DNA from 3 places in the Nitrospina sp. 32_T5 genome. Region 3 is predicted to be linked to each of the others. Evidence: riboswitches for the same ligand, from Rfam matches in the RefSeq annotation. Region 3 holds a riboswitch; each other region holds the start of a gene.

Region 1 (4,247 bases), on a different contig from region 3:
TATTACCGCCTGCTGGGAAAAGGTATTTTGATTAGAAGCTGCGCCAACTTTGAGGGACTCGATGCCAGCTATTTCCGTGTTTCCGTGCGTTTGTCACACGAAAACGGAATGCTGGTGGCCGGGCTTAAGGAATGCCTGGATGACATACAGAAAACGTGAGCAGCGAATTGGAACAGGCGTCGATGATGCTCGCTGCCTTCGCGTTGGATCTGTTGTTGGGCGATCCCAGGCAATGGCCGCATCCCGTACGCTGGATGGGGACCGCAGCCACCAAATTGGAAATTTTATGCTACGGCCGTTTCCGCAGTTTGAAGGTCACCGGACTGGTCGCCAACGTCGTTCTGGTTACGGGAACGTATGCCTTGACGGATGTGGCATTGGAATTTTCGGAGATTGTGCATCCAACTCTGGGCTGGTGCCTGGAAGCATATTTAATTTACACCGCGCTTTCGATACGCGGGCTTTATGACGAAAGCCGGCCGGTGCGGGTTCACCTGGAATCCGAAAACCTGGTCGCAGCACGTAAAAGCTTAAGCTGGATTGTCGGCCGCGATACGAAAAATTTAAACGAAAAAGAAATCATTCGCGCCACGGTAGAGACCGTTGCTGAGAACACGGTAGACGGGGTGATTGCTCCATTGTTCTACGCCTGCATCGGCGGGGCCCCGCTGGCCATGGCATACAAATGCGTCAACACGCTGGACTCCATGTTCGGCTACCGCAACGAGCGGTACCGCGAGTTCGGCTGGGCATCCGCCCGGCTGGATGACGCAGCCAACTGGATACCAGCACGAATCGGGGGATTGCTGCTGGTGCTGGCGGCATTGATCGCAGGACAGGACGCCCACCGTGCATGGGCAACCATGAGAAAGGACGGGCAGAACCATTACAGCCCCAATGCAGGCATCCCCGAAGCGGCCGCGGCCGGCGCGTTGGGAGTTCGATTGGGAGGAAGCCAGTTTTACCAGGGAGTGTGGATTGAAAAGCCCACGCTGGGCCGGGCTTTCAAAGAGTTGGGCCGGGAAGACATCGCCGCCGTCCACCGCCTGTTGTTTGCCGCATCGGCGCTGGCTCTGTTTGCTTTTATCACCGCACGGGTCCTCGGGTACGCCATATTCATGAATCCATCGGGAGAATGATCAACAACAAACGATTCGTTTCCTAAAAGAAATCCAATATCTCATTCAACCAATTTTTTTGCCAGGGAAGTCCGGTGCGAATCCGGCACTGTCCCGCAACTGTAATGGGAGAAGACGCCGCAAGGAGCCACTGTCCTAGGGGATGGGAAGGCGCGGCGGTATTACACCCTGAGTCAGGATACCTGGCAGGAAAATGCATTCGTCCTTCGAGAGAAAGGAAAGAAAATGCGACGCTCTTTATTCATTTCTGTTTTTTGCTGTTTGCTTTTCACCCATACCAACCCTTCGGCCCTGAGGGCCGATACCGAAGAGGCGGAAGTCATGCATCCCATCACCGTCAATGCGGCGCGCGATGTTCTGGAACTGGAAAAGTTGCCGACTTCCGCCACGGTGATCACCCGCCAGGAGATCGAAGAGAAAAATTACATCAATATAGAAGATATGTTACGGGAAGAGCTGGGACTCGACGTCCTGCAGAACGGCACGCTGGGTTCCAGCACCACGATCTTCATGCGCGGTGGAGGGTCCTCTTCCACACTGGTTCTGATCGACGGGGTCCAGGTGAACTCCAACACGCTGGGCAGTTACAACTTCGCCCACATTCAGCCGGATAACGTGGAACGCATCGAGATCCTGCGCGGACCGCAAAGCACGCTGTGGGGCGGCGATGCGGTGGGTGGCGTCATCAACATCGTCACCCGCAAAGGGAAAGGCGCCCCTTCCCACCGGTTCTCCTTCGAAGGCGGCAGTTTCGCCACATTCAAGGAAACATTCAACACCCAGGGCGCGTTTGACCAATTCGATTACGCCTTCACCGCTTCACGCACCGACGCCGAGGGATTTTCCTCCGCCAACGAACAAAACGGCAACACGGAAAACGATGGTTACAACAACAACTCGTTTTCCCTGCGGACGGGACTCGACTTCGCAGAAAAACGCGGCCGCGCCGATTTCATCGGCCAGTACATCGACGCGCGCATCGATTTCGACAGCTTTGTGTTTGGTGTCGGGCAGGTGGACGGTCCGCCGCATACTTCCCAGGATTCGTACTACCTGGCCGCTCCCGTATCCTACAAAGTCCTGCCATTCTGGGAAATCCGTCTCAATCCCAATTTTGCCTATGACCAGGTGAAATCCCGCAACCAGCCTTCAGGCGACTCCACCATCATCAGCCGCACGAGCACACTTGACCTGCAAAACAAATTTACGGCAGGCGACCATTACAACGTGCTGGTCGGCGGCGAGTACCAGGTACGCGCCGGGGAAAACTTCTCCAACGGCATGGACCGCAAGCTCGACAACAAAAGCGCCTACATGCAGGGCATTTTTGATTATGAGGGTACCATTGTCATCACTGCCGGGTTCCGTCACGATGTCAACGACTCATTCGACGATGTCACCACCTACAAATTTGAAGCCGCCTACCGTTTCAATCAAACCGGAACCCGCCTTCGCGGCGCCTACGGCACAGGCTTTCGCGCACCGACAATCAACGACCTGTTCTTCCCCGGCTTTTCCAATCCCAACCTGCAACCCGAAGAGAACACCAGCTGGGAGGTCGGATTCGACCAGACCTTCCTCGACGGCGACATCACCTTCAGCACCGTGTACTTCGATGCCCGCTTTGAAAACCTGATCCAGTTCAGCCTGGCCACCTTCCGGCCGGAGAACATCGCCCGGGCCACTTCGCGCGGATTGGAGAACACGTTGACCGTCCGCCTGCCCCGGGACTTTGAAGTATCCGCCAACTACACCTGGAACCAGGCGTTCGATGCCTCCACCCGCACACAACTGCGCCGCCGGGCGGAACACAAGTTCCATGCCAATCTCCACCATTGGTGGCGAAACCGCCTGCACTCCCTCATCGGCGTCACACACAAAAGCAAAACACTGGACGGCGCTGCAGGAACCGACCCTTACATCGTCGTGCGCGCGGCGATGGACTACACCGTCAACGAACGATGGAAACTGACCGTGCGCGGTGAGAACCTGTTCGATGAAGATTATGAAGAAATCCCCGGATTCGGCACGGCGGGAATTTCCGGGTACGCGGGATTCGTTTACAGTTTTTAATTTTCCATGAAAGGGAACATCGTGTCAGACAAGATTCAAAACAGGGAAAGAAGGATTTATGTCAGCCCAAAATCATAACGCCTGCGGCCTTCTTATTGCGGGCACACACACCTCGGTGGGCAAGTCATCCATTGCCATGGGACTCATGCGGTGTTTCCGCAATCGGGGGTTCAACGTGAAGCCCTTCAAAGCAGGACCGGATTACATCGACCCCGGCCATCACGTTCTCGCCTCCGGAAATCCCAGCTACAATCTTGACTCGTGGATGGGCGGGGCCGAATACGTCCGAAACCTGTTTGAGGAGATCCTGGAACCCGGCGACCGCTTTGTGATCGAAGGCGTGATGGGACTGCACGACGGAGCACACGCAACGCAGGCAACCGGCTCGACGGCGGAAGTCGCGCACCTGCTCAACGTACCCGTCATCCTGGTCATCGACGGTTCCATGCTGGCCCGCTCCGCCGCCGCGCTGGTGAAGGGCTACATGGAATTCGACGACCGGGTGAACGTCTTTGGCGTGATCGCCAACCGGGTGAACTCGCCCGGCCATGCCAAAATTTTGAAAGACGCCATCGAGCACGCGACCCCGGCACGGTTTCTCGGCGCGCTGCCAGTACGAGAGGAGTTAAAAATGCCGAGCCGTCACCTGGGCCTGCATCTTGCGCAGGAACAGGATGCCGACATTTATGAACGGTGGGCGGCACACCTGGAGGAGCATCTGGACATCGCCGCCCTCCTGGACACCCTACCCGCCCGGGAGTCCATTTCAGCTTCCAAAACGAAGAACCAACGCTTCCCGATCATCCCTTCACGCAATCCCTTTTCTGCCGCCATCGCCAGGGACGCCGCCCTTCATTTTATCTACCAGGACACACTGGATTTGATCGAGCATTACGGCGGAACCATCGAATATTTTTCACCGCTGGAAAGTCCGGCGCTTCCATCCGGCGTGGACTGGGTTTACCTTCCCGGTGGCTACCCCGAGCTTCACGCGGAAAGATTGAGCGCCAATACCGGTTTGCTGAGTTCCTTACG
Region 2 (4,247 bases), on a different contig from region 3:
AGTTCGTTTGCAGAATAGGGATCCACATCAGCCTTCCAGAGTTAACTATGGATGTCAGACAGCAAAGCCCATGCCAGAAAACACAATGAGGAGAGAGCTTGATTTAAAAGGGGTTTGCGAGGACTCAGAATTTTTCTGATGGGATTTTTTTGACCCGCCCGGGGAAGTGAAAAACCAAAACAACTTCTTTCTTATCAATATAATTTTCGCAATGGAACGCAAAACGCCAGGTGGGGCGCAAATGACCCACCGGAGTCACAAAAGAGCAGACCGTTGTCTCAATAATGAAAAAGCTTTGAATGGCATCAAAAATAAAAGGAGAAATTCAGAGCCGGGTTCGGTCGATGCCGTGTTTTTTGAGAAGGCGGGCCAGCGAACGACGCTCCTTGCCGGAACGGCGGGCGGCTTCAGTAATGTTGCCGCCGGTCTCATGAATCAGTGCGCTCAGGTAACGCACTTCGAATTCCTCGATCGCCTGCGCCTTTGCCTCTTGAAACGAAACATGGGTGACGGGACCGGGCGGACTTGTTTCGCCGGAAACGCAACCTGTTTCCACACTGCACGATAGGGGCGCGACGCGAATCTGGTCGCCGTCGGCCAGCAGGCAGGCGCGATGCAGGAAGTTTTCCAATTCGCGGATGTTGCCCGGCCAGGGGTAGGTTCGCATCCATTCCAGCGTTTCGGGATGCAGACTGCGCGTCGGGAGATTGTAACGGGTGCGATAGCGCTCGAGAAAATGGAGGCTCAATGTTTCGATATCGTGTTCACGCTGGCGAAGAGGAGGAAGGACCAGGTCGAGGATGTCCAGGCGGAACAACAAATCCTGACGAAACGAACCTTTTCTCACCAGCGCGTGCAGGTCGCGGTTGCTCGCCGCCATCACCCGCACATCGGCGCGAATGAATTTTTTGCCGCCGAGGGGACGGTAATTCTGGTCCTGCAAAAACCGCAGTAACGTGACCTGCGCCCGCGGCGACAGCGTGTCCACCTCATCGAGAAACAACGTCCCGCCTTCGGCCTGCGCGATGAGTCCCGACTGGTCGCCTTTCGCATCGGTGAACGCGCCGCTGGCGTGACCGAACAATTCGTTTTCCACCAACGTGTCGGGTAGCGCGCCGCAGTTGACGGGAATAAATGGATAGTTCTGCCGCGTACCAAGGTAATGAATGGCTCGGGCCGCCCTTTCCTTACCGGTTCCGGTTTCGCCAAGTACAAGAAGCGGGGCGTCGAACTGCGACAATTTCTGAATCAGGTCGCGGACATGCTGGAACTCGCGGGAATGCCCGATGAGGCCAATTTCATCCAGCGGATCATAAACCAGGGGAGGAGCGGGTGGACGCGAAGGGGACGCGCCGTTTTTACCCGTTGCCAGGGTCATTGCCTGTCCTCCATCACTTTTGATACAGGGAACCAGTTCACAATCAATTCAAGGTTCACTCGGGCAAATAGAGAGGCTTGTTCGGCTTTTCGATCATGAGGTACCCGAAACATACCCCATACACCCAATCCACGTCAACCTTTCCGGTTCCCCTATAAGGACTGCAAGTGATGTTTTCCACAGCCCATACCTTTTTATTTCAATCTATTGAATAGAGGTGAGATGTTTTTATTATTTTTTTTAGACCCCAGGAAAATTTATATTAATCCGAATTGGCTTTATATAAATATCGGAAGGTGGTGAGCTGTTTTTTTGTTTTGATTCCTATTCCAATTTCCCATTTTTTTCCTTAACGATCACTTCTCCTTTTCTTGTTTTTATTTTGTTAAGAAAGCATGCTGTTTTCATTTTGAACTAGGTTCCCAAAGTTTCTTCAAAGGCCAGGCCAGGAATTTTTGTTTGACAATAGTGAGCGATTTGATATTTATGAGCTCACATTCGAATATCTGATTTGTTCAAAAAAGGGAAGACGGTGCGAATCCGTCGCGGGCCCGCCGCTGTATCCGGGGACGAAACCCTCCCACACCACTGTTCCTGCGAATGGGAAGGGGGAGGCGAGTAGATCGATCCGGAAGCCAGAAGACCTTGTTGAACGAACGATTTTCAAACTCTTCGTGGACTGAGAGGTTGAGGGTAGAACGACTATCCCATCCTTTTTTAGGCTGGGATTTTTTTATGCCCGACTTCTCACTGGAAGCAAGGATTCCGGTGGAAGCTTGTTACGTTGCATTCCATTCAAATTTCATTCGCCCTGTATGGGGACGCCCGTTCCCTGTCCGCCCCGCGAGTATCGTTTTTCTCCGGTCCCCGGCTTCTTTTTCCAAATTAAAATTCGGGTTGACGGAGGCATTGCTGCGATGAGTGCGTTTTTCTCCGCCCTGTCGTTTCTGTCCATCCTGCCCGGGCCTTCCCGCCACGCCTTCGACACGCGCATGGTTTTCTATTTCCCCTGGGTGGGGCTGCTTTTGGGCGGAATGCTTGTTGCCGTGGACACGGTTTCATCCTTGTTGTTTCCCTCGTTCCTGCGTGCGGTGGTGGACGTTGCGTTCCTTGCCATCGTCACCGGGGCGTTGCATCTGGACGGGCTGGCCGACAGCGCCGATGGCCTGTTCTCGCACCGGTCGCGCGAGGAATCGCTGGCCATCATGAAAGACCCGCGCATCGGCGTGATGGGTGCGGTGGCGCTGGTTCTCTGTCTCGGCCTCAAGGTTGCCGCACTGCACGGCCTGTCCGGGGCAGCGGCGTGGTGGTGGCTGGTGATCGCTCCCGCCTTCGCCCGTTCGGCTCAGGTGATCGCTCTGGTTGCGATGCCGGACGCGCGCGCCGGCACAGGCATGGGCGCTCCACTCCACTCCACTTCCAAAGCGCCGGCATTCCTGGGGTGCGCGCTCCCACTCGGCTTGCCGTTTGCGCTCGACGTTCGCATCGGTTTGATCTCCATATTGGTTTTGGTTTTCGTCAGCACGCTTTTGCTGATCTATTTTTATCGCCGGATCGGAGGTATGACCGGCGACACCTTCGGTGCGCTTTCGGAACTGGTGGAAACCGCCCTCCTGGTTGCCGGGGCGGCGTTCCACCACGCTTCCGTTTCATCCGGAGAATTCTCTTTTGGAAAGGCTGTATTCCTATGAACCAGACCACCCTGATCACCGGCGGATGCCGAAGCGGAAAGAGCCGTCATGCCCTGGAGCTCGCCGCCCTGCACTCCGGCCCGAAAGTGTTTCTCGCCACCGCGCAGGCTCTGGACGAAGAAATGAACATTCGCATTGAAAAACACATACGGGAACGCGGAACAGGCTGGACCACCATTGAGGACCCTTTGGACCCCGCGTCGTCACTGGCAAACGGCGCCTGTCTTCCCGGTTCCCTGGTGGTGCTGGATTGCATCACCTTGTGGCTGAGCAACCTGCTGATGGCCTCTCTCACGCGGGAAAGCATTTTGAGACGCGTGGATGAACTGCTGGACGTCTGTCAACGGTTCGACGGCACGGTCATCGCCATCACCAACGAAGTCGGCGCGGGCATTGTTCCGGACTCGCCACTGGGCCGCGAGTTTCGCGATCTGGCGGGTGAGGCCAACCAGCGCATCGCCGCCCGGTTCGATGAAGTCATTCATACCGTGTCCGGCATCGCTACGGTTCTCAAATCCACTTGCAAAGAAATTCCTTCGCCTGATAACGGGAAGGGGTTCAACAATCCGTTCTCCATGGAGGACAAGGCCGGGCTGTACAGAGCCATCTTCGAGCGGCGCGATGTGCGGCACTTTCAATCCAGGGCAATCCCTCCGCATACGTTGAAACGAATTTTGCGCGCCGCGCACCACGCCGGTTCCGTGGGATTCAGTCAGCCGTGGAATTTTGTTGTCATCGACGATTCGGCGCTCAGGGAAAAGGTATTTCAGAATTTCTGTGATGCCAACAGTGAGGCAGCAAACAATTATTCCGGTGCGAAGCAGGAATTGTATTCCTCGCTCAAACTGGAGGGCATCTGCGAAGCGCCGGTCAATGTGGTTGTCACCTGCGACCGCGAACGTGGCGGACCGCACGTCCTCGGACGCAACACGGTACTGGAAACGGACCTGTTCAGCACCTGCTGCGCGGTGCAGAACCTGTGGCTCGCCGCCCGCGCGGAAGGCGTGGGGGTCGGCTGGGTGAGCATTCTGTCAATGGATCGATTGAAGGCCGACCTCGCTTTGCCAAAATCCGTCGAACCCGTGGCTTACCTGTGCCTGGGGTACCCCGCCGCCGACTATGCCAAACCCATGCTGGAAGAAAAGGGATGGGCGCAACGCCTTCCGCTGGAGGACGTG
Region 3 (4,247 bases):
GTTGTCCCCCGCCGGTTTCAACAGGACCGGGTTCATCTGGACGGTGGGGGCGATGCCGCAGGCCTCGGCCTGAAACGCCTGCGCGCGGCCGATTTCGCCGCCGTCCTCGCAGACGTAGGCGTTGAGCGACATGTTCTGCGCCTTGAACGGCGCGACCCTGTAACCTTTTTTGTAAAACCAGCGACACAGGGCCGCGGTGATGACGCTTTTGCCCACTCCCGATCCGGTTCCCTGTACCATCAAGGTTTTTGCGGTCATGATCGAATCACCTCTGCCGTTTTAAAAGCCAGACGAAGAACGGTCCGCCGAGAAGTGCCGTGATGACGCCGACGGGAATCTCCACCGGCGCAATGAAGGTACGGCCGAACGAATCGCACAGGATCAGAAAACTCGCGCCGAAGAAAAACGACGCCGGGATCAGCAGGCGCAGGTCGGGTCCGATCACCAGGCGCACCATGTGGGGAACGATGAGCCCGACGAAGCCGATGGGTCCGCTGGTCGCCACCACCGTGCCTGTAGTCAGAGAGGCCATCACAAATGCCAGCTTCTGAGTGCGTTTCACATCCACCCCCCGGCTCTGCGCCGAATGAACGCCGGCGCTGATGAGGTTGAGGTCGCGCGCGATGTAAAGCAGTCCGCCAAAACCGATCAGCACCAGTGGCAGAATCGACCACACCGTTTCGTAACTGGTGATGTCGAGGCCGCCCATCATCCAGCGCACGATCTGGAAGGACTGCGTGAAGTCGGACAGGTAATGGATGAACATGACCAGCGACGCGAAGAAGAAGTTCGCCGTAACTCCGGCGAGTAGAAGAACGCCCGTGGGGAAATCGCCGTGCCGCGTTTTGACCAGGCTGAATACCAGCAACATCGCCCCCAAGGCCCCCAGAAACGCGGCAATGGGAACCGACGAGAATCCGAGGAACACGAAGTTGAGATTGAGCGCGATGGCGATGACTGCACCCAGCGACGCACCGCTGGAAATGCCGAGGGTGAACGGCGCGGCGAGATCGTTGCGCAGTAACGCCTGCAGGACCGCGCCGGAGATGGCCAGCGCCCCGCCTGTGAGCGCGCCCAAAAGGATGCGCGGAAAGCGGGCGACGAATAATATGTTCGCGTCCACGTTTTCTGCGAACGGGATGTCGCGCGACAACGCCTTCATCAAGTTGACGCTGGTTGGGCCAATCAGCGGCGCGATTCCAAGGATCAAAAGAAAGAGCAGGAAGAACGCGGTGACCACCTGCACGTAGCGGCGCGGGGTGAGTCCGTGGGTGTGAGTCCACATCACGCATCCCCCGGAGAAATCAGGAAACTTCCATCGGCTTCATCACGATAGATGTTGACGCCGATCTCGTAAACTTCTTCCAGTATGGATTTCTGCAGGACTTCCTCCGGCGCGCCGTCTTTCACCACACGGCCCTGTTTCAGTAATACGAGTCGGCGGCAGTATTTCGAGGCGAGGTGCAGGTCGTGCATGGCGACGACGATGGTGACGTTCTGATTCTGGTTGAGGTCGTCCAGAATCCGTAACAGTTCCACCTGGTACTTGAGATCGAGCGCGGAGGTCGGTTCGTCCAATAGCATTGCCTCGGGTTCCTGCGCGATGGCGCTGGCCAGCATGACGCGCTGTTTTTCGCCACCGCTGATTTCGTTGAACAGCCGCTCGGCGAACACCGAGGTCTGCGTCTGTTCCAGCGCGCGGCGGACGATTTCGAAATCGGTTTCCCCCTCGAAGGTGAACGCGGAGAGATACGGATGCCGTCCCATCATCACCACCTCGCTGACCTTGAACGGAAACGGCATGTGGTGTTCCTGAGGAATCCACGCGATGGACTGCGCCAGTTGCTTGCGGTTGCAGGACTGGATATCGCGGCCGGAGAACAGGACGTGCTGACGGTCCGGTTCCAGAATGCCCGCCATGAGTTTGAGAAGGGTGGATTTGCCGGATCCGTTGGGACCGATGATGCCGACGAATTCGCCCGACGCAATGTCCAGCGACACCTCGTGCACGACGGGGTCTTTGTCGTAGGCGAACGAAATGCCCTCGGCGCGCAGGAGTGGTTGTGCGATTGCGGCGGTCATCCCTGTCCTCCCTGTGAGGTGGATTTCGGCAGTCGTCCGAATAATTCCGGGTGCAGGGCGCGGGCGAAGTCGTCGAGTATTTTCAGCAAGCGTGGCCCGGGAATGAGGATGTAGTCGGCTCCGATGAAATGGATGTTATTAACGGAAACCGCGCGGATGGTGGAAAAACGCCCCCACTCTTTAAGCCGTGCCGCTTTTTCTTTTGCGGTCATGTTCATGGCCGGTCCGGCTTCGATGATGACCTGCGGCGACTGTTGGATAATGTATTCCTTATTGATCTTCGGGTAGGGAGCGATGGTGTCGGTGACGATGTTCTCTGCCCCTGCGAGGGCGAACAGTTCGCCCAGAAAGGAACTGGGCCCGACTGCATACAGACTGCGTCCCGGCTCGTTGCTGTCGCCCAGTATCAGCAGGGCGGGTCTGGGAGCGTGTCCCTTCAGCTTACCCCGGTAGTCATCGATTCCGGACTGGAGGCGGTGGACCAACTTTTCCGCACGATCTTCAATCTGCAAAACCTCCCCCATCTTGCGCACCGACTCATAAATTTGCTGGAGGGTCTGCATTTCCACCCCGAGGGTGCGGATGCCGAGATTGAGGGCGTTTTTTCTGAGCGTGTGGCTGGTGGCCTGGTGGATGACAAGGTCCGGGTTCAGCGTGATCCAGCGTTCTAGACTGGGATGAAGAAGACTGCCGATTTTCGTGCGGGTGCAGGCCTCCGGTGGGTATTTGCAGAAGTTGGTGACGCCGACGACGCGGTCGCCCACACCCAGCTCGAACAAAAACTCAGTGATGGACGGCGACATCGAAATGATGCGTTGCGGCGCTTTCGGGGGGGAATCCGCAAGTGCGGACCCGGCATAAGCCAGCAACGCAAGCAGGCACACCACTGCCAACGCATTTCGGAAATTCGTTCCTGATGCGGAGAGCGATGAAAACAGCGATGGCTTGGGAAAGCGATTGATTGCCGGGCGCTCGGTCATATCCGGTTCCATACCGGAAACCTGGAAGGCCCAAACAAAAAATCCCTTTCCGGGTGGAAAGGGAAACAGGTCATGTCACCTTCACCTCTCAGGTCCCGGAGAGTGTGTGAAGCATATCCAGACAGGCTTTCTGGCTTCCGGATCGTCCTACTCCCCGCGCCTTCCCGTTCCCTGGAACAGTGGCAAGATGCGGGTGTCGTCCCCGGTTACAGCGGCGGCACCGCGACGGATTCGCACCGTCTTTCCTACATCTGAATACAGCGATTCAATTTGCGATCAGCATAGCAAAACGTTGGGGCAAGTCAACGAAATTCCCAGAAAGGGGGGAAGAGGTCAGGCTTCGAGGAACCGGATCAGGTCCTGGATGTTCTCGGCGCTCACTTCGTGCCCCTGCGGGGTTTCTTTGATGGTCAGGTTGTGACCGTGGCTTTGCATCTCGTCCAGTGCGTGCTCGGCCAGGAACGAAGGCACCACATCGTCGTTGGCGCCGAAAATGCCGAGAATCTGCGACGCGGCGTTTTTGGTGGTGATCTCGGGCAACTCCGGCAGGAAGCCGCAAATGGACGCCACCTTGTGCACGGGATGTTTGCCCATCAATGCGTACACCAGCGACGCCGCGCCGCCCTGGGAAAAACCCCACAGGCAGGTGTGGAATCCGTTGGCGACGTTCTGTTCCTTCATGAAGCGGTGGGTTTCGTCGACCATGCCCGCAGTGAAGTCGAGAAACTGGCTGACCGCTTCCTTCTGGCGGGGACCGTCCAGCCACCAGCTCCACACGCTGTTGCCTGCATCTACTGGGCCTTCCGGATAGACGGTGACGGTGTTGGTCAATTGCAGACGGTTGCCGTGGATCAGCATGTTCTCCGGAGTCGATTCCGCCCCGTGAAACCCGATGAGCACGTTCACCGGTTGGGCAGGATCGATTCCGGTCTGCCCGATGATGACTTTCTTTCCAAGCCAGGTCTGGTTCTGATATTGCATGTTCATGTGTCCCGTTTGATTTGAAGTTGCTGAATGAGATCGGCGGCCAACGCTTCGGCTTCCCCGCGCGTGGCGATGGTCCCCAGAACGCGAGCTTCCTCCACGCGGTCGAGTATGGTTTTGTAGGCTGGCGATGGAGACAGGTGAAACTTGCGAGTCAGCGTTTTCCCGTTCAACAGCGCGGGATGCTTTTGCGCGGGCCGG

The links. Region 3 has a riboswitch for cobalamin ahead of ACTRW9_RS12395 (ABC transporter substrate-binding protein). Riboswitches for the same ligand answer to the same signal wherever they lie in the genome.
Region 1: linked by a shared signal. The riboswitch ahead of ACTRW9_RS02380 (TonB-dependent receptor plug domain-containing protein) and the one ahead of ACTRW9_RS12395 (ABC transporter substrate-binding protein) in region 3 are both predicted to bind cobalamin.
Region 2: linked by a shared signal. The riboswitch ahead of cobS (adenosylcobinamide-GDP ribazoletransferase) and the one ahead of ACTRW9_RS12395 (ABC transporter substrate-binding protein) in region 3 are both predicted to bind cobalamin.

Annotation. Positions count from the first base shown of each region.
Region 1 covers NZ_JBQKUO010000001.1:528,145-532,391, forward strand. Annotated here, with positions in the region: gene cobD (threonine-phosphate decarboxylase CobD) at 1-159, shown strand, start outside; gene cbiB (adenosylcobinamide-phosphate synthase CbiB) at 156-1,139, shown strand; cobalamin riboswitch at 1,182-1,343, shown strand; gene ACTRW9_RS02380 (TonB-dependent receptor plug domain-containing protein) at 1,461-3,212, shown strand; gene ACTRW9_RS02385 (cobyrinate a,c-diamide synthase) at 3,271-4,247, shown strand, end outside.
Region 2 covers NZ_JBQKUO010000001.1:522,822-527,068, forward strand. Annotated here, with positions in the region: gene ACTRW9_RS02350 (hypothetical protein) at 1-26, opposite strand, end outside; gene ACTRW9_RS02355 (sigma-54 interaction domain-containing protein) at 326-1,378, opposite strand; cobalamin riboswitch at 1,861-2,045, shown strand; gene cobS (adenosylcobinamide-GDP ribazoletransferase) at 2,296-3,069, shown strand; gene bluB (5,6-dimethylbenzimidazole synthase) at 3,066-4,247, shown strand, end outside.
Region 3 covers NZ_JBQKUO010000004.1:233,743-237,989, reverse strand. Annotated here, with positions in the region: gene ACTRW9_RS12410 (cobyric acid synthase) at 1-258, opposite strand, end outside; gene ACTRW9_RS12405 (FecCD family ABC transporter permease) at 266-1,285, opposite strand; gene ACTRW9_RS12400 (heme ABC transporter ATP-binding protein) at 1,285-2,082, opposite strand; gene ACTRW9_RS12395 (ABC transporter substrate-binding protein) at 2,079-3,062, opposite strand; cobalamin riboswitch at 3,166-3,332, opposite strand; gene ACTRW9_RS12390 (alpha/beta hydrolase) at 3,396-4,049, opposite strand; gene ACTRW9_RS12385 (hypothetical protein) at 4,046-4,247, opposite strand, start outside.